Regions from separate parts of the Neorhizobium sp. USDA 3394 genome, predicted to be linked through region 2. Evidence: predicted binding sites of a transcription regulator. Region 2 holds the regulator's gene; each other region holds the start of a gene.

Region 1 (6,158 bases), 340 kb from region 2:
CGTAAAGGCTGCCGGAGAAATCGAAGAGGTAGGTTTCCAGCAACGGCGCGCCGTTTTCGGTGACCGTCGGGCGGCGGCCGTAGCTGGCGACACCGTCGAAAAGCGTGCCGTCGGGGCGGCGGAAGCGTACGGCATAGATGCCGGACTTCAATTCGGCTTCGGGGGGAAGCTGCATGTTGGCGGTCGGGAAGCCGAGCTGGCGGCCGAGCTTTTCGCCGTCGATCACTTCCGCCTCGACCGTATAGCGATAACCGAGCAGGCCGGCCGCGGCGGAGACATCGCCCTCCGCCAGCAGATCGCGGATACGGCTGGAGGAGATCACGTCGGCATTTTCGTCACGGAAGGCATCGACCAGCTGCACGTTGAAACCGTGCTTGGCGCCCGATGCCATCAGGAAGGCCGGTCCGCCCTCCCTGCCCTTGCCGAAATGAAAGTCGAAGCCGGTGACGACGGCGCTCGCTGCCAGCCAATCCACGAGAATGGTCTGGATGAACTCTTCCGCCGAGCGGGTCGCGAACTCGGGGGTAAAGGGATATTCGATTACCGAGCGGAAGCCCATGGCCTCGAGCAGGCGAGCCTTGAGCGGCGCCGGCGTCAGGCGGAAGACCGGTTCTTCCGAGCGGAAAACCGTGCGCGGATGCGGCTCGAAGGTCAGCACAAGGGCGGGCACCCCGCGCTGTTCGGCAAGAGCCAGCGCGCGCTCCAGCACGCTGCGATGGCCGCGGTGCACGCCATCGAAATTGCCGATGGCGATGACGCCGCCCTTCAGTTCCTCGGGCAGCGGTTCCTTCTTCTCGTTGCGGTGGAAGACAGTCATGCAGCGGGTTCCGGTTCAGGCGCGATTGAGGCCCCAGGGGCTATGCGAGGCGCGGCATCCAGTATTTCGGCGCGGCATTTTCCCGCTTCAGCCAGGCGTTGAGGATCGCCTCGTCGGTCTGGCCGTTGACGGTGTATTCCGCGACATGGATGCCCGCGCTGATATAAAGGAGGTCGAGGCCGTATGCGAGCGCGCCGCGCACGTCGGTCGGCATGCCGTCGCCGATCGCCAGTACCCGGTTCATCGGGAAATCGCCGCGCACTTCGCGGGCCGCTTCGATCGTCGCCTCGTAGATCGGGCGGTGCGGCTTGCCGGCGACGCGGGTCTTGCCGCCGAACTCTTCGTAATAGGCCGCCACCGCGCCGGCGCAGGGGATGATCTTGTGGCCGCGCTCGACGACGAGATCCGGGTTGGCACAGATGAACGGCACGTCGCGCTTGGCAAACGCCGCCAGCATGTCGGTATAATCTTCCGGTACTTCCTTCTCGTCGTCGAAAAAGCCGGTGCAGACGATGCATTCGGCTTCGTCGGCGGAGACCACCTCGACGCCGAGCCCGTCGAACAGGTTGAGGTCGCGTTCGGGACCGATCAGGAAGACCTTTTTCGGGCCGTCGACGATCAGGTGCTGGGTGACGTCGCCGGATGTGACGATCCGGTCATAGGTGCCGTCGGGAACGCCGAGCGTGCGCATCTGCTCGATGACGCCGGGTGCCGTGCGCGGCGAATTGGTGATCAGCACCACCGTGGCGCCGGCTTCGCGGGCCGCGGCGAGCGCCTTGCAGGAATGCTGGAAAGCCTCGACACCGTTGTGAACCACACCCCAGACGTCCGAAAGAACCACGTCGTAGTCGCCGATCACTTCGCTCAGATTGCCGATGCGCTTTGCCATGTAACCTTCCCATCTCGCAAGTCCCGGGTCACATGACAAACCCGGTTCAGGATTACAAGAGATATTCGGGAGAAAAGCCGCAACGGCGTCGTCGGCGTCCGCAACCGCATACTGCCCTCCAACGCCCCGGCGCCTTTCTTCCACCAAAGTCCGGTGCAACATGCCGACCTGCCACGGAGAGGTGGCCTAAACCGAAAACCCGATGTGGCCGGCAAGCGGCCGTCAGTTCCGCCAGACGCAGGCGCGGCCCAGCATCCGTATCGTTAAGCGTATTTCACATGAGGTTCCGAGCCGGCTCGAAAATTTTACGGCCGTTCTTGACTCATTCGCCGGCCGACCTTATCTCGACGCGGCTGGCACTCTCCAAGCGGGAGTGCTAACAGCACCGAGATACGGGTTTCAACCCGTCCATGTCATTTGATCGAGGGATTAGACAATGGCAAGCACCAATTTCCGCCCCCTTCACGACCGCGTCGTTGTTCGTCGCGTCGAATCCGAAGCCAAGACCAAGGGCGGCATCATCATTCCTGATACCGCCAAGGAAAAGCCGCAGGAAGGCGAAATCGTCGCCGTCGGCACCGGCACCCGCGACGACAAGGGCAACATCACCGCTCTCGACGTCAAGGCAGGCGACCGCGTCCTGTTCGGCAAGTGGTCGGGCACCGAAGTCAAGCTCGATGGCGAAGACCTTCTGATCATGAAGGAATCCGACATCATGGGCATCATCGGCTGATCTCAGTCGGTTGCTTTCACTGAAATATCGCTGACACCCCTTTTCAGGAGTTATCAAAATGGCAGCTAAAGAAATCAAGTTCGGCCGCACCGCGCGCGAAAAGATGCTGCGCGGCGTCGACATTCTCGCTGACGCAGTCAAGGTAACGCTCGGCCCGAAGGGCCGCAACGTCATCATCGACAAGTCGTTCGGCGCGCCGCGCATCACCAAGGACGGCGTATCGGTCGCCAAGGAAATCGAACTTGACGACAAGTTCGAGAACATGGGCGCCCAGATGGTCCGCGAAGTTGCTTCGAAGACCAACGACATCGCCGGCGACGGCACCACGACTGCTACCGTTCTTGCCCAGGCGATCGTTCGCGAAGGCAACAAGGCCGTTGCAGCCGGCATGAACCCGATGGACCTGAAGCGCGGTATCGATCTCGCCGTTGCTGACGTCGTCAAGGATCTCCAGGCCAAGGCCAAGAAGATCTCGACCTCGGAAGAAGTCGCACAGGTCGGCACGATCTCCGCAAACGGCGACAAGCAGGTCGGTCTCGACATTGCTGAAGCCATGCAGAAGGTCGGCAATGAAGGCGTCATCACGGTTGAAGAAGCCAAGACCGCCGAAACCGAACTCGAAGTCGTCGAAGGCATGCAGTTCGACCGCGGCTACCTGTCGCCCTACTTCGTCACCAACCCGGAAAAGATGGTCGCCGACCTCGACGACGCTTTCATTCTCCTCCACGAGAAGAAGCTCTCGAACCTGCAGGCGATGCTCCCGGTTCTCGAAGCCGTCGTTCAGACCGGCAAGCCGCTCCTCATCATCGCTGAAGACGTCGAAGGCGAAGCTCTTGCAACGCTCGTCGTCAACAAGCTGCGTGGCGGCCTCAAGATCGCTGCCGTCAAGGCTCCGGGCTTCGGCGACCGCCGCAAGGCCATGCTCGAAGACATCGCCATCCTGACGGGCGGCACTGTCATCTCCGAAGACCTCGGCATCAAGCTCGAAAATGTCACGCTCGACATGCTCGGCCGCACCAAGAAGGTCTCGATCTCCAAGGAAAACACCACGATCGTCGACGGCGCCGGCTCCAAGGCCGACATCGAAGGCCGCGTTGGTCAGATCAAGGCCCAGATCGAGGAAACCACTTCCGACTACGACCGCGAAAAGCTGCAGGAACGTCTTGCCAAGCTCGCTGGCGGCGTTGCCGTGATCCGCGTCGGCGGCTCGACGGAAGTCGAAGTCAAGGAAAAGAAGGACCGCATCGACGACGCCCTCAACGCGACGCGCGCTGCCGTTCAGGAAGGCATCGTACCGGGCGGCGGCGTTGCCCTGCTGCGTTCTTCCACGAAGATCGCCGCAAAGGGTGCCAACGACGACCAGGAAGCCGGCATCAACATCGTTCGCCGCGCTCTGCAGTCGCTGGTTCGCCAGATCGCTGAAAACGCTGGTGACGAAGCCTCCATCGTGGTCGGCAAGATCCTCGAAAAGAACGAAGACAACTACGGCTACAACGCCCAGACGTCTGAATATGGCGACATGATCACCATGGGTATCGTCGACCCGCTCAAGGTCGTTCGTACCGCCCTGCAGAACGCAGCTTCGGTTGCTTCGCTGCTGATCACCACCGAAGCCATGATCGCCGAACTTCCGAAGAAGGAAGCTGCCGGCGGCGGCATGCCTGGCGGCATGGGCGGAATGGGCGGCATGGACATGATGTAAGACCTCCGGGTCTCGCATCTGAGCCAGCCGGTTCAGTTCGGAAAGGGCGGCCCTCGGGTCGCCCTTTTTGTTTGTCGATGGCTTGCGGGCTACCCGATCGATGAACCGGTTTCAGCGCAAGCGCAGCAGATATTCGGCGGCATTGAACGGATCGGCGCCCGAACGTTGGCGCGAACGAGGCGGACCAGCCATCCGGGCATAGTGATCAAAGGAATATTCCATCGTCCCCATGCCGCTTGTCAGCCCCGGCAATTGTTGCAGAACGCCTTGAGTCATCGTGGATGCTATCGTGCCTTCCAGCCGGGCCACCCCGTTTGCAATCACGGAATCCCTGGTTATCGCACCGGATTTCGCAAGCAGGGTGTGCAGACCGCTTAAAGCCGTGACAGGCACCTCGAGGTAAAAGCGGTCGATCGGCTCGCAGACGACGGTCTGCGCTGCCGACAGAGCCGCTGCCAGTACCAGCGGCGTCAACTGCCGGAAATCGGCGGCAGTGCTCACCGGTGAACTGTGCCGGGCCGCGGTCATGGCGACGTGGCAATCGATGATCTGCCAGCCGAAAGGGCCCTGCTTCAGCGTTTCGGACACGGTGTCCTCGACCGCCCGATAGAAGCTTGCGGGCATCTGGCCCACGTCCACTTCCAACGCGAAGCTGTTGCCGGCCCCTTCCGGTCGTGGCTCGACGCGCAGCCCGACTGTCGCCATGTAGGGATTGGGTTCCTTGAAGAGGATCTCGAGGCCTGCACCGGTTCCGACAAGCCTTTCCACACAGATAACCGTGCTCTCCTCGAACACCGCCTCGATACCGAAATCCGTTAGCAAGGTCGATTGGATGACCTCCTTCTGCACCTCGCCATAGAGCGACACGAAGACTTCGTTGGCGTCGTCGTTGCGGCGCAGGTTGATCAGCGGATCCTGTTCGGCCAACTGGTTCAACGCCAGCCAGAGGGCCGCATTGTCGGAAGGGCGCCTGGCCAGCACACGGGTTTCAAGGGTGGGCGGAGCAAAGTGGGACCGGCCACCGGAAAGCAGATCGTCTCCCACCGCATCCCCAATCCGGGCGCTGGCGAGGCCACTGACGCGAGCGACCTGCCCGGCGTGGAAACTGGCGACGGGATGAACCCCGCCAGCCTCGAAGACGTGGATTCCGGTCACCCTTGCCGGGCCCCGGGGCAGATCCAGGTATTGCCGGAGCTGGATCGTGCCGGATGCGAGATATATGTAAGAAAGTTTTTCGCCGCCCCACCCGCGCTCGATCTTGAATATCCTCCCGGCGATCGGACCGCCCGGGTCGCGCCCGCGGCTGGGCAGCAGCGTCGTGATGGCCGATGTCAGCGCTGGCAGGCCGACGCCGGTCATCGCGGCTCCTGCGAATGCGGGGTGCACCAGGCCCCTGGAGACCTGATCGGCCAGAGAGTGTCCGAGCCTTCCGGCGGTCAGACGATCCGGGGCCATGAGATAGTCGCCGAGCAATGCGTCGTCGTTTTCCGCCAGCGTTTCACTCAGCACTGTGAAGGACGGTTCGGTGCGCAGGTCGAGTGTCTCTACCCGTACAAGCTTGCTGCCGGGGTCGATGACGGTCGACATCGCGATCGGCCGAACCGGCAGCTGGCGGGCGATGTCCTCCAGCACTCGGTCATATTGCGCGCCTAAGCGATCGACCTTGTTGATGAAGAAGACGAACGGCACGGCGAGGCGCTGCAACGCCCGCACCAATACGCGGGTCTGCGCCTGCACGCCCTCGACCGCCGAAACGACGACGACCGCAGCGTCCAGCAATCCAAGTATCCGCTCGACCTCGGCAATGAAATCGGGATGGCCGGGCGTATCGACGAGGTTGATGGCCGTGTCGCCAATCGTAAAGGACACGACCGCAGCGCGAATGGTGATTCCGCGCTGGCGCTCGATCTCGAGGCTATCGGTTTGCGTATCGCCGGTATCGACGCTGCCCAGCCTGTCGATCACACCGGCATTAAAAAGGAGTCTTTCCGTAAGGCTAGTCTTGCCTGCGTCCACA
Region 2 (6,158 bases):
ATGTGAATGGTTATGCGGAAGTTGCCTACACTGTTATGGACAGCGTACCGGATGAAGGGGAGGAAGTACCCGAGGATTTCGCGCCGACGATCGTCGCGGAAAGTTCGAAGCAGTTGAAGACGATGACGGTCGCAAGCGCCGTCATGGCACTTGATATGACAGACGAGCCTGTTCTTCTGTTCCGCAGCCCCGGCAAGGAACACCTGAACATTGTGTACCGCCGCAACGACGGCAATATTGGTTGGATCGATTCCACCAATATCAAGAACTGACACCTGGGGAGAGCGTCGGCAACGGCGCTCCCCTTCGCCTAGGGCACAAGCTCTTGCGGCACGAAGGATGACGAGAATGGCATTGGCAGATTTGCTGCAGCAAGATGCGATTATTCCTACCCTAAAGGTAAATTCCAAAAAACAGCTGTTGCAGGAGCTGGCGGCCAAGGCTTCCAAGCTGACGGGTGTGAGCGAACGAGAAATCTTCGACATCATCCTGCAGCGCGAGAGGCTCGGCTCCACGGGCGTCGGCCATGGCATCGCCATCCCGCACGGCAAGCTCAACAGCATCTCGTCGATCAAGGGTATTTTCGCGCGCCTTGAAGCGCCGGTCGATTTCGAAGCGCTCGATGACGAGCCGGTCGATCTGGTGTTCCTGCTGCTCGCACCTGAAGGCGCCGGGGCTGACCATCTGAAGGCGCTGTCGCGCATCGCCCGCGTCCTGCGGGACCAGGACCTCGTCGCCAAGCTGCGCAAGACCGATTCCGCTTCGGCGATCTATGCCTTCCTCAACGAGGAGCAGGCTAACCACGCCGCCTGACCGCATACACATTCGTGGGGACGAAACGAACCACCCGGCCGCTGACAAAGCGCCGGGCGGTTTTGTTCTTGAGGACCCGTTTGACTGGAAAATACGCGTGACCTGACGGCGCGGACGCTTGCCCTCAGGACTGAGAAACGCCGATTGAGCGTCTGACGCAAAGCGAAAAGCGGGCTTGCGCCCGCTTTTCAAAGCTCTCAGGCGTTCTTCTCGCCGGCGGCTTCCGCGGAGGCTTCCGCCTTCGGGCCGCCCTTGGCAACACCGACCATGGCGGGGCGCAGCACGCGTTCGCCGATCGTGAACCCGGCCTGGACGACCTGGACGACGGTATTGTTCGGAACAGCAGAGTTCGGGATCTCGAACATCGCCTGGTGGAAGTTCGGATCGAACTTCTGACCTTCCGCATCGATCTTCTTCACGCCGTGGCGTTCCAGCGCCGACAGCATGGAGCGCTCGGTCATCTCGACGCCCTCGAGGAGCGTGGTCAGAGCGGCATCCGCCGTGGCTCGCATTTCGGTCGGCACGGCGTCCAGCGCCCGGCGCAGGTTGTCCGAAACGGCGAGCATGTCGCGCGCAAAGCCGGCTGCCGCATAGGCCTTGGCGTCCTTGATCTCGCGTTCGGTGCGGCGGCGCAGGTTATCCATTTCGGCCGCCAGCCGCAGGAAGCGGTCGCGCAGCTCGTTATTTTCGGCTTTCAGCAATTCCAGCGGATCCGGTTCGGCGGCAGGCGCCTCGGCATTCTTCTGGTTGGCCGCGTCCTCAAGAGCAGATGCAACAGCTTCAACCGTGTTCTCCGCGGCAGTTGCGTCAGGTCCGTTCTTGTTGGTTTCGTCGGTCATGACGGTCTCCGGTTATTCTTGGCTTGGATTTACGGGCTTGGATTTGTGCCCGATATCGAGGTTTAAAGTGAAAAAATCAAGGCTTGGTGGGAAAGTTGGGGCGGCTACGTCGCGAATTCAGCGCGACAGCCTGGCAAGCAGCTGCGCGGTGTAATCCACCATCGGCACGATGCGCGAATAGTTGAGCCGCGTCGGGCCGATGACGCCGACGGCACCGACGATCCGGTCTTCGCCGTCACGATAGGGCGCGACGATGAGCGAGGAGCCCGACAGGGAGAACAGCTTGTTTTCCGAGCCGATGAAGATTCGCACGCCCGGTCCTTTTTCAGCGAGATCGAGAATTTCGATCAGGCTGTCCTTCTTCTCGAGATCGTCGAAAAGCAACCGCAGGCGATCGAGATCGGCAACGTCTGCCAGACCTTCGAGCAGATTGGCACGACCGCGGACGATAAGCTGGGTCGGCTTGCCTTCCTCGCTGTCGCCGGACCAGACCGCAAGACCGCGCTCGACCAGTTCCTGCGAGAGCGCGTGGAGCTCACCCTGTACCTGATCCTTGAGTGTCTTCAGCTGGCCGCGCAGTTCCGGCAGCGTCTGGCCGCTCAGGTGGGCGTTGAGGAAATTGGCCGCTTCGGTCAGCTGCGACGAGGTCACGCCGGCCGGAAGTTCGATAATGCGGTTTTCCACCTGGTTATGATCGCCGACAAGCACCGCAAGCGCCTTGGTCGGCTCGAGACGAATGAACTCGACGTGCTTTAGAACCGGGTCGCTCTTGGTGGTAATGACGATCCCGGCGCCGCGCGAGACGCCCGACAGCATGCGGCTCGCCTCTGCCATCAGGCTTTCCATCGGCTGGTCGCGATCAGCGGGCCGAATCTGCCGGTCGATATTGGCACGCTCCTCGGCCGACAGGTCTCCGACCTGCATGAACGCGTCGACGAAAAAGCGAAGCCCGGACTGGGTCGGCAGGCGGCCGGCGCTGATATGCGGGGAGTAGATGAGGCCCAGTTCCTCGAGATCGCTCATCACATTGCGCACCGACGCCGGCGACAGCGATATGGGCAGCAGGCGGGAAAGATTTCGAGAGCCGAGCGGTTCGCCGGTCTCCAGATAGCTTTCCACGATGCGGCGGAAAATTTCGCGCGAACGGTCATCGAGCACAGAACCGCTGTCCCTACCCGTCGATGCCGAAAATCCCATCTAAACCTTCACCGCTCCATTGATCTTTCGATAAAATATAGTCATTCGCCGCGCCTTCTCCAAAGGGAAAATCATCACGGGCATAATCATTCGCCCTCAGAGGGCCTCAGGCCTTTTTCTTTGCAAAAGCTGGGCCGGGGCCGTAGAAGGCGGAAACAGAAATCCAGGGAGTGAAGCATGCGGCCTTCAGGCAGACAGTTGAACCAGATGCGCAAGGTCTCATTCGAGCGCAATTTCTCCAAACATGCCGAAGGCTCATGCCTCGTCAAGTTCGGCGACACGCATGTGCTTTGTACCGCGAGCCTGGAAGAAAAGACACCGCCGTGGCTGCGCAACAGCGGCAAGGGCTGGGTGACCGCGGAATACGGCATGCTGCCGCGCGCCACGGGCGACCGCATGAAGCGTGAAGCCGCCGCCGGAAAGCAAGGCGGCCGCACCCAGGAAATCCAGCGCCTGATCGGCCGCTCCCTGCGCGCCGTCATCGATCTCGAAGCGCTCGGCGAAAAGCAGATCACCATCGACTGCGACGTCATCCAGGCGGACGGCGGCACGCGCACGGCGTCGATCACCGGTGGCTGGATCGCGCTCTACGATTGCTTGAAGTGGATGGAAGCCCGCTCGATGACCAAGGTCGACAAGGTGCTGAAGGACCACGTCGCTGCGATCTCCTGCGGCATCTTTGCCGGCCAGCCGGTCATCGACCTCGACTATATCGAGGATTCGGCTGCCGAGACGGACGCCAATTTCGTGATGACCGGCTCCGGCGGTATCGTCGAGGTGCAGGGTACGGCTGAGGGCAAGCCCTTCAGCCAGGAAGAGTTCCTGAAGCTGCTGGCGCTTGCCCAGGACGGCACCCAGGAACTGGTGGCGATGCAGAAGCAGGCGATTGCCTGAAACTCGCTGAGAGAGGTGCTCTTTGATCGAAGGCATTCTCGAAACCGCACTTTATGCTGACGATCTCGATGCCGCCGATGCCTTCTACGGCGGCATCCTCGGACTTGAAAAGGTTCTGCGCGCCGGCAACAGGCATGTGTTCTTCCGATGCGGGCCGGGCATCCTGCTGATCTTCAACCCCGCAGAGACGGTGAAGCCACCGCCCGCCGGTGCCTTGCCGGTTCCGCCCCATGGTGCGACAGGACCGGGGCATATCTGCTTTCGCATGACGAGCGAAGCGATTGACTTGCTCAGGGAAAAGCTCAACAAGGCAGGCATTGCCATCGAAAGCGATTTCCGCTGGCCGAACGGTGCCCGCTCAATCTATTTCCGCGATCCGGCCGGCAACAGCCTGGAATGCGCAGAGCCGAGGCTCTGGAATATCGAATAGGAATTGAAATGCGCAAGCTCGATACGAAAACGATCGTCGTCGCCAGCCACAATGCCGGAAAGATCCGCGAGATTGCAGAGCTGATCGGTCCCTTCGGCTTTTCCGCGAAATCCGCCGCCGAACTGAAATTCGAAGAGCCCGACGAAACGGGCACGACATTCGAGGAAAACGCCGCGATCAAGGCGCTCGCCTCTGCCAAAGCCTCCGGACTGCCGGCGCTGTCGGATGATTCCGGCATCGTCATCGACGCGCTCGATGGCGCACCCGGCGTCTATACCGCCAACTGGGCAGAGCGCGAGGACGGCAGCCGCGACTTCCAGATGGCGATGGAGAAGGTCGAGACGGCGCTGGAGGAGCGCGGCGCAACAAGGCCGGAGCAGCGTAGCTGCCGCTTTGTGAGCGTGCTCTGTCTCGCCTGGCCGGATGGACACACGGAAATGTTCCGCGGCGAGGTGGAAGGTACCGTGGCGTGGCCGCCGCGCGGCACCCAGGGATTTGGTTATGACCCGATCTTCCAACCGCAGGGCTATGATATTACCTTCGGTGAAATGAGCAGTGATCAGAAACACGGCTGGAAACCCGGCGAACCGGAAGCGCTCTCGCACCGTGCGCGTGCCTTCAAGCGTTTCGTTGAAACCTGCCTGGAGGCTTGAGGCGCTTTGAATTCAGCCGCTCCTCTTCTGCGCGATACCCTACTGCCTGATACGGGCGAGCCGGGCTTTGGCGTCTATGTGCATTGGCCGTTCTGCGCGGCCAAGTGCCCCTATTGCGACTTCAACAGCCATGTGCGCCACCAGCCGGTGGACCAGCCGCGCTTCACCGCCGCCTTCCTCAAGGAAATGGAAGTGATGCGGCGCATGAGCGGACCGAAGACCGTCACCAGCATCTTTCTCGGCGGCGGCACGCCGTCGCTGATGGATCCTGCGACAGTCTCGGCGATCCTCGACGGCATCGCCAGGCACTGGCATGTGCCTGACGGTATCGAGATCACCATGGAGGCCAATCCCTCCAGCGTCGAGGCGACCCGCTTCCGCGGCTATCGCGCTGCCGGCGTCAACCGCGTGTCGCTCGGCGTGCAGGCACTCAACGATCCGGACCTCAAATTCCTCGGCCGGCTGCATGACGTGGCCGATGCCCTGAAGGCGATCAGGCTGGCGCGGGAGATCTTTCCGCGCATGTCCTTCGACCTCATCTATGCCCGGCCGAAACAGACGGTCGAGGCCTGGGAAGCAGAACTGAAGGAAGCGATATCCTACGCGGTCGATCACTTGTCGCTCTACCAGCTCACCATCGAGGAAGGCACGCCCTTCTATGGCCTCCACAAGGCCGGCAAGCTGATCGTGCCGGATGACGACCAGTCGGCAGCGCTCTACGAGGCAACGCAGGAGATTACCGAGCGGTTCGGCATGCCTGCCTACGAGGTTTCCAATCACGCCCGCCCCGGTGCTGAAAGCCGCCATAACCTGACTTACTGGCGCTATGGCGACTATGCGGGCATCGGACCCGGCGCCCACGGGCGCCTGATGCGCGGAAGAGACAAGATCGCGACCTCCACCGAACGCCGTCCGGAAACCTGGCTGGAACAGGTGGAACGCATCGGCCATGGCATGCTGGACGAGGAAATCCTCGGCTTCGAGGAACAGGCCGACGAATTGCTGCTGATGGGCCTGCGCCTGCGGGAAGGGGTCGATCTCGCCCGCTGGCAGCAGCTTTCCGGCCGGGACCCGGACCCGATCCGCGAGGAGCGGCTGCTGGAACACGGCTTCATCGAGCGCCTCGGCAATTCGCGGCTGCGTTGCACGCCGTCCGGCATGCTGATCCTCGACGCAGTGGTGGCCGATCTCGCCTGCTGAAAATCCGGCGCTTAAGCTTTTACCGCCAGGACATGCAGCCAGTCGGTCGGCTTTTTGTCGTAACCGCTGCCGTGAACTTCATCGATATCGACGGAAGTCCAGGTGAAAGCCTCGTAAGCGGCGCTTAGCCAG
Region 3 (6,158 bases), on a different contig from region 2:
CAATGATTTCCGATGTGCCAACGCACGACAAACTTCCTTTCTACCGCCACCTTTATTTCCAGGTTCTCGTGGCAATCGCCGCCGGCATCCTGCTCGGTCATTTCTACCCGGATGTAGGCGCGTCGCTGAAGCCGCTCGGCGATGCCTTCATCAAGCTGGTGAAGATGATTATTGCGCCGGTGATCTTCCTGACGGTCGCAACCGGCATCGCCGGCATGGCCGACCTGCAGAAGGTCGGGCGTGTCGCAGGCAAGGCGATGATCTACTTCCTGACCTTTTCGACGCTTGCGCTCGCCGTCGGTCTGCTCGTCTCGAATATCGTCCAGCCCGGCGCCGGCATGCACATAGATCCGGCCACGCTCGACGCCAAGGCGGTGGCGACCTATACGGCGAAAGCCCATGACGCCACGATCACCGGCTTCCTGATGAATATCATCCCGGAGACGATCGTCGGCGCCTTTGCACAGGGTGACATCCTCCAGGTGCTGTTCTTCTCGGTTCTGTTCGGCATCGCGCTCGGCATGGTCGGAGAACGCGGCCGTCCGGTTCTCGATTTCCTGCAGGCATTGACCGCGCCGATCTTCCGTCTCGTGACCATCCTGATGAAGGCTGCCCCGATCGGCGCCTTCGGCGCCATGGCTTTTACCATCGGCAAATACGGCATCGGTTCGATTGCCAACCTGGCCATGCTGATCGGCACGTTCTATCTCACCTCGCTTCTTTTCGTTCTGGTCGTCCTCGGCGCCGTCGCCCGATACAACGGCTTTTCGATCATTTCCCTGATCCGCTACATCAAGGAAGAACTGCTGCTTGTGCTCGGCACCTCCTCGTCGGAAGCGGCGTTGCCCGGACTGATGGCAAAGATGGAACGCGCCGGCTGCAAGCGCTCGGTCGTTGGTCTCGTTATTCCGACTGGTTATTCCTTCAATCTCGACGGCACCAACATCTATATGACGCTTGCCGCACTCTTCATCGCCCAGGCGACCGACACGCCGATCACGCTCGGCGACCAGGTCCTGCTGCTGCTGGTCGCGATGCTGAGCTCGAAGGGAGCGGCAGGCATTACCGGAGCCGGCTTCATCACGCTGGCGGCGACACTTTCGGTCGTTCCATCCGTGCCGGTCGCCGGCATGGCGCTGATTCTCGGTATTGATCGCTTCATGTCGGAATGCCGGGCGCTCACGAACCTGATCGGCAATGCGGTCGCGACCATTGTTGTCGCGCGCTGGGAAAACGAGCTGGACCGGACACAGTTTGCCGCCGCCATGGCGGGCGGCGTCGACGCCGAAGAGGCGGTACTGATACCGGCGGGCCAGCCTGCCGAATAATCACCTTTTTCTATCGCAATCGCCAAGGTCGCCCTGGGGTGGCCTTGGCCAATTTTCTGGCACCACCGATAGGCACGGTGCGAAGAGCACGTGCCCTCCCCGCGCCGATTCAACGCTGCGCTATTCTTCCGGCGCTCCTTCGAGCAGACCGTCATAGACCTCGATGAGTGCATCGGTGATCGCCTGCCCCAGCGCATTGCCGGCGACGCGCACCTCGTCTTCCGTGCCGCTCCGCGAAGCTTTGGCCAGGTCAAAACCCTGTTCGCTGACGATCTGCTTGGCCACTTCGATGGCCCAGAGCCCGAAGTCCCCGCGATTGTCTATCTTGATTGAGTCATCCATCGTGATCTGCCTGTTGGTGGATCCGGCTTCTATATCGCCTCGGCAATGATGGCCAGCCTCTATGAGCAGAATATCCGATCGGCCCGAAAGAAACGGACGGAGGATTTCAGGCTGGTTGAATACTCTCGACAGCCCGCCAAATCGCTGGAATTCCAGATCGTCAATAAAAGGGGGCAAATTTTAGAAGGCACCGACGCTGCTGTGCAGGTGTGTCGGTTTAGAGAAGGCTAACGCGACAGTCGATCGCCATCCATGCGCAGGGTCACGAGCAATCCTTCCGCGGACCAGACGTGCTCGAGAGCGCCACCCAGATGGCCAGCCAGCGTGCGGCGGAGAAGCTTGCTTCCGTATCCACCGGGCCCCTCAGGGGTGCTGACTTCAGGCCCGCCTCTTTCCGTCCAGCGAATTTCGACGTCATTCCCAACCATCGTCCCCGATACATCGAGCGCGCCTTCCGGCACCGAGAGTGCGCCATATTTCAAGGCGTTGGTTGCCAATTCGTGGACGACGAGCGCCAGGCCCGTCGCAGCCGCCTGACCGACGCCGAGACGAGGGACGGCCACCCTGATCCGTCCGGCAAAAGCTCCGTCGTCATCATAGGGGGCGAGCAAAACGGTAAAGATGTCTCCGAGAAGCGCGGCATCGCCCTGGCCACTCGGTAGCGGACGAACAAGATCGTGGGCGCGACCGAGCGCGGTCAGCCGGTTGGTCAGTTGCTTCGTCATGTCTTCGATCGACGCAGACGATCGTGAGGTAATCAGGGTCAGACCCGACGCGATAGCAAGCAGGTTCTTGACGCGGTGGCTCATTTCGCCAGCAAGGAGTTCATGGCTTTCCTCGGCCTGCTTGCGCCCCGTGACGTCCAGAAAGATCCCCGTCATTGCCCGGTTCTTGATGCCCGCATCACTGCCTTGCCCCCGTGCTGATACCCATCGCACCTCCGATCCGACCAATATCCGGAAGTCGATCTCGTAAGGGCCGATCACGGCGCGTGTCGCGACAAAGGCCGCCCTCACCCTGTCCCTGTCGGCCGGATGTATTTTCTCGGACAGGTGCTCGAACGTCAGGGCGACATCGTGTGCGACGTCCCAGAGAGTAAAGCCGTGACCGTCCATAACAAAACGGTCGGTGTCCACGTTCCAGGACCACAAGGCCACGCCCGCCGCTTGGATTGCGCCGCGCAGTTGCTCCAGTCCCCATTCGGGGCTGCGCGTGGTCACGGTGTTGTTCACACTTGCTTCTGCTTCGCGCGCTTCGCGAGCATGATGCCGAGAGCGGTATTCCGGTCGCGCTCCTCCCTGGCAAGGCGGGCTTCCCGAAGGCGCAGGGTCTTCGCCTCCCGTACCTGCGCGACATAATCAAGCTCTTCGACCGCGTGGTCGCGAGCGAAAAACTGCGATTGAACCTGGTCAAAGGCCATCTCGGCCTGCTGCCGGGTCTTGCTGTGCGTCATGATTATTTCCTGTTTGCAAATATGCAGGGTCGAAAACCAAAAAAGGCCGGACATGATGCCCGGCCCTTTAAAAAATCAGCTTCCAGCAGTGCCAGTACATCCGTGGTCAAAGCGGAAGCCGCTTTTGGTCAGGCAGCCTGCAGGTTGCAAGCCGACATCTTACCGGACTTTACGTCGCGTTCGAGTTCGTAGCCGATCTTCTGGCCCTCGACGATTTCCCGCATTCCGGCGCGCTCGACGGCAGAAATGTGCACGAACGCATCAGCGCCGCCATTGTCAGGCTGGATAAAGCCGAAGCCCTTGGTGGAATTGAACCATTTAACTGTGCCTGTGGTCATGATGATGAACCCTTTCAAAGCAAGATTGAGTGACCCCGGAGCCAAAGCCCTGAGAATGGATGATAGCGATTGATTTTGAAAGGGAAGTTCGTCAGGCGCGGTGCTAAGCGCGCGGAAACCAAAGTTCAGCAAGCAAAAGATCGATGAACCATAAATAGAGGCTGCCTACCCATAAGTCAACCTTTAGTTTTGGCGCCTCGTGGAGACTGCTCTGGTCTACGGAGATTTGCGTTCCAGGCACGCCCCAATATGGCGGGCGGCGGTGGATCTTGCAGGAAAGGGTTAGCGCAGCGGATCTCAACCCGCTCGGTTGAGCGCTGAACTGCCGTGGCAACGCACAGGTCTGTGGTTGGCCTGTCCATATGTCTTGCCTGCTGGCGCAGGACCGCCATATAAGGCGCGATGACGTCTGATTCAAAGATATTTGTCGGCCTGCGGTCGACCCGCAAAAAACCGGCTCCGAGCGCCGAACCGAACCATCCGAAATGCCAGTGGGACGGATGCGAAAAGGGTGGCACTCATCGTGCTCCTGTAGGGCGGGATGCCGAGGGCCTTTATCTGCTGTTCTGTCCTCAGCACGTAAAGGAATACACCAAAGGTTATAACTTCGCGCCAAATCTCTCCGACCCGTTGGTGGCGCGCTATCAGCGGGAAGCGGCAAACGGCAGCCGCCCGACCTGGGGCACCGGTGTAAAGCAGGCCTCGGAGATGCCGCTGCCCTCCATGGCTCGCTCCGGTTCGGCAAAAGCGACGAACGCACGCAAAAGCGCTGCGCAACGCCAAGCCGCAAAAGTAGATCTTCAGCGACGTAAGCTCAAGGCACTGGAAGCCAAGGCTTTCGAGACGCTCGGCCTTTCACCGGACGCAACGCCGGAGGAAATCAGAAGCCGCTACAAGCAGAAGCTCAAGATGCATCATCCGGACGCGAACAATGGAGAGCGCAACTCGGAGGATCAGCTCCGGGCCTCGATCGACGCCCATAAGATCCTCAAGCTCAACGGCTTCTGCTAGGGGTGCGGCAAGTGACCCGCCGACGTCCCCGATGCCGGCGAACCCTCCTGCGGCAACGAGACGGCGTCGCTGCGGACGCAGCATCACCACCAAAGCACGAATCGCGCTAGCACTCTCACCACAAGAGTGCTAAGGATGTCCGATCGGGAACCCGCCATTGGGCTGCGCTCCCGCCAAGGAACCCAAAATGAACAATACCAATTTTCGGCCGTTGCACGACCGTGTCGTCGTGCGCCGTATCGAGGCCGAAGCCAAGACCAAGGGCGGGATCATCATTCCCGACACCGCCAAGGAAAAGCCCCAGGAAGGCGAAATCGTCGCTGTCGGCACCGGCACCCGCGACGAGAGCGGCAAGATCGTTCCCCTCGATGTCAAGGCAGGCGACCGCATCCTGTTCGGCAAGTGGTCCGGCACCGAGATCAAGTTCAACGGCGAAGACCTGTTGATCATGAAGGAAGCAGACGTCATGGGCGTCATCGCCTGATCTTCGGCCGCTTCCTTATTTCCTTTTGACGAAGACCATGGGGCCAACGGCCCGGGAGTTTTTCCATGTCTGCCAAACAGATCAAATTCGGCCGTGATGCACGCGAGAAGCTGCTGCGCGGCGTCGATATCCTCGCCGACGCAGTGAAGGTGACGCTCGGTCCGAAGGGCCGCAACGTCGTGATCGACAAGTCCTACGGCGCACCGCGGATCACCAAGGACGGTGTCACCGTCGCCAAGGAGATCGAACTTGACGACAAGTTCGAGAACATGGGCGCCCAGATGGTCCGCGAAGTCGCTTCGAAGACCAACGACGTCGCCGGCGACGGCACCACGACTGCTACCGTTCTTGCCCAGGCGATCGTTCGCGAGGGCGGCAAGGCCGTTGCAGCCGGCATGAACCCGATGGACCTGAAGCGCGGCATCGACCTTGCCGTTACCGCCGTCGTGAAAGACCTGCTTGCCAAGGCCAAGAAGATCAACACATCGGAAGAGATCGCCCAGGTCGGCACCATCTCGGCCAATGGCGAGAAGGAAATAGGCCAGTATATCGCCGACGCGATGCAGAAGGTCGGCAATGAAGGCGTCATCACGGTTGAAGAAGCCAAGACCGCCGAAACCGAACTCGAAGTCGTCGAAGGCATGCAGTTCGACCGCGGCTACCTGTCGCCCTACTTCGTCACCAATGCCGAAAAAATGGTGGCTGAGCTGGAAGATGCCTACGTGCTCCTGCACGAAAAGAAGCTTTCCAACCTGCAGGCCATGCTTCCTATCCTGGAAGCAGTCGTCCAGAGCGGCAAGCCGCTGCTGATCATTTCCGAGGATGTCGAGGGCGAGGCTCTTGCAACGCTCGTCGTCAACAAGCTGCGTGGCGGCCTCAAGATCGCTGCCGTCAAGGCTCCGGGCTTCGGCGATCGCCGCAAGGCCATGCTGGAGGATCTGGCGATCCTGACCGGCGGCACCGTGATTTCGGAAGACCTCGGCATCAAGCTCGAGAACGTCACGCTCGAGATGCTCGGCCGCGCCAAGAAGGTCTCGATCACCAAGGAGAACACCACCGTCGTCGATGGTGCGGGCACCAAGGCGGACATTGACGGACGCATCGGGCAGATCAAGGCCCAGATCGAGGAAACCACCTCGGACTACGACCGCGAAAAGCTGCAGGAACGTCTGGCCAAGCTGGCTGGCGGCGTTGCCGTGATC

The links. Region 2 encodes HrcA, which represses chaperone genes, less so after heat shock. Its sites were predicted from a motif close to GTTAGCACTCNCNNNNNGNGAGTGCTAAC; they were not measured.
Region 1: groES (co-chaperone GroES) is a predicted target of HrcA. The motif match lies at 2,059-2,087, and genes of this name have one in related genera.
Region 3: groES (co-chaperone GroES) is a predicted target of HrcA. The motif match lies at 4,578-4,606, and genes of this name have one in related genera.

What each region holds. Positions count from the first base shown of each region.
Region 1 covers NZ_JBWCDU010000001.1:2,997,706-3,003,863, forward strand. Annotated here, with positions in the region: gene ACZ9EJ_RS14795 (bifunctional riboflavin kinase/FAD synthetase) at 1-817, opposite strand, end outside; gene ACZ9EJ_RS14800 (TIGR01459 family HAD-type hydrolase) at 858-1,706, opposite strand; gene groES (co-chaperone GroES) at 2,143-2,439, shown strand; gene groL (chaperonin GroEL) at 2,498-4,141, shown strand; gene ACZ9EJ_RS14815 (elongation factor G) at 4,253-6,158, opposite strand, start outside.
Region 2 covers NZ_JBWCDU010000001.1:3,341,753-3,347,910, forward strand. Annotated here, with positions in the region: gene hpf (ribosome hibernation-promoting factor, HPF/YfiA family) at 1-272, shown strand, start outside; gene ptsN (PTS IIA-like nitrogen regulatory protein PtsN) at 349-813, shown strand; gene grpE (nucleotide exchange factor GrpE) at 1,011-1,652, opposite strand; gene hrcA (heat-inducible transcriptional repressor HrcA) at 1,770-2,849, opposite strand; gene rph (ribonuclease PH) at 3,027-3,743, shown strand; gene ACZ9EJ_RS16505 (VOC family protein) at 3,766-4,173, shown strand; gene rdgB (RdgB/HAM1 family non-canonical purine NTP pyrophosphatase) at 4,182-4,826, shown strand; gene hemW (radical SAM family heme chaperone HemW) at 4,833-6,026, shown strand; gene ACZ9EJ_RS16520 (class I SAM-dependent methyltransferase) at 6,038-6,158, opposite strand, start outside.
Region 3 covers NZ_JBWCDU010000002.1:999,354-1,005,511, reverse strand. Annotated here, with positions in the region: gene ACZ9EJ_RS26335 (dicarboxylate/amino acid:cation symporter) at 1-1,328, shown strand, start outside; gene ACZ9EJ_RS26330 (hypothetical protein) at 1,449-1,670, opposite strand; gene ACZ9EJ_RS26325 (sensor histidine kinase) at 1,898-2,902, opposite strand; gene ACZ9EJ_RS26320 (hypothetical protein) at 2,899-3,123, opposite strand; gene ACZ9EJ_RS26315 (cold-shock protein) at 3,252-3,461, opposite strand; gene ACZ9EJ_RS26310 (J domain-containing protein) at 3,864-4,472, shown strand; gene groES (co-chaperone GroES) at 4,660-4,956, shown strand; gene groL (chaperonin GroEL) at 5,022-6,158, shown strand, end outside.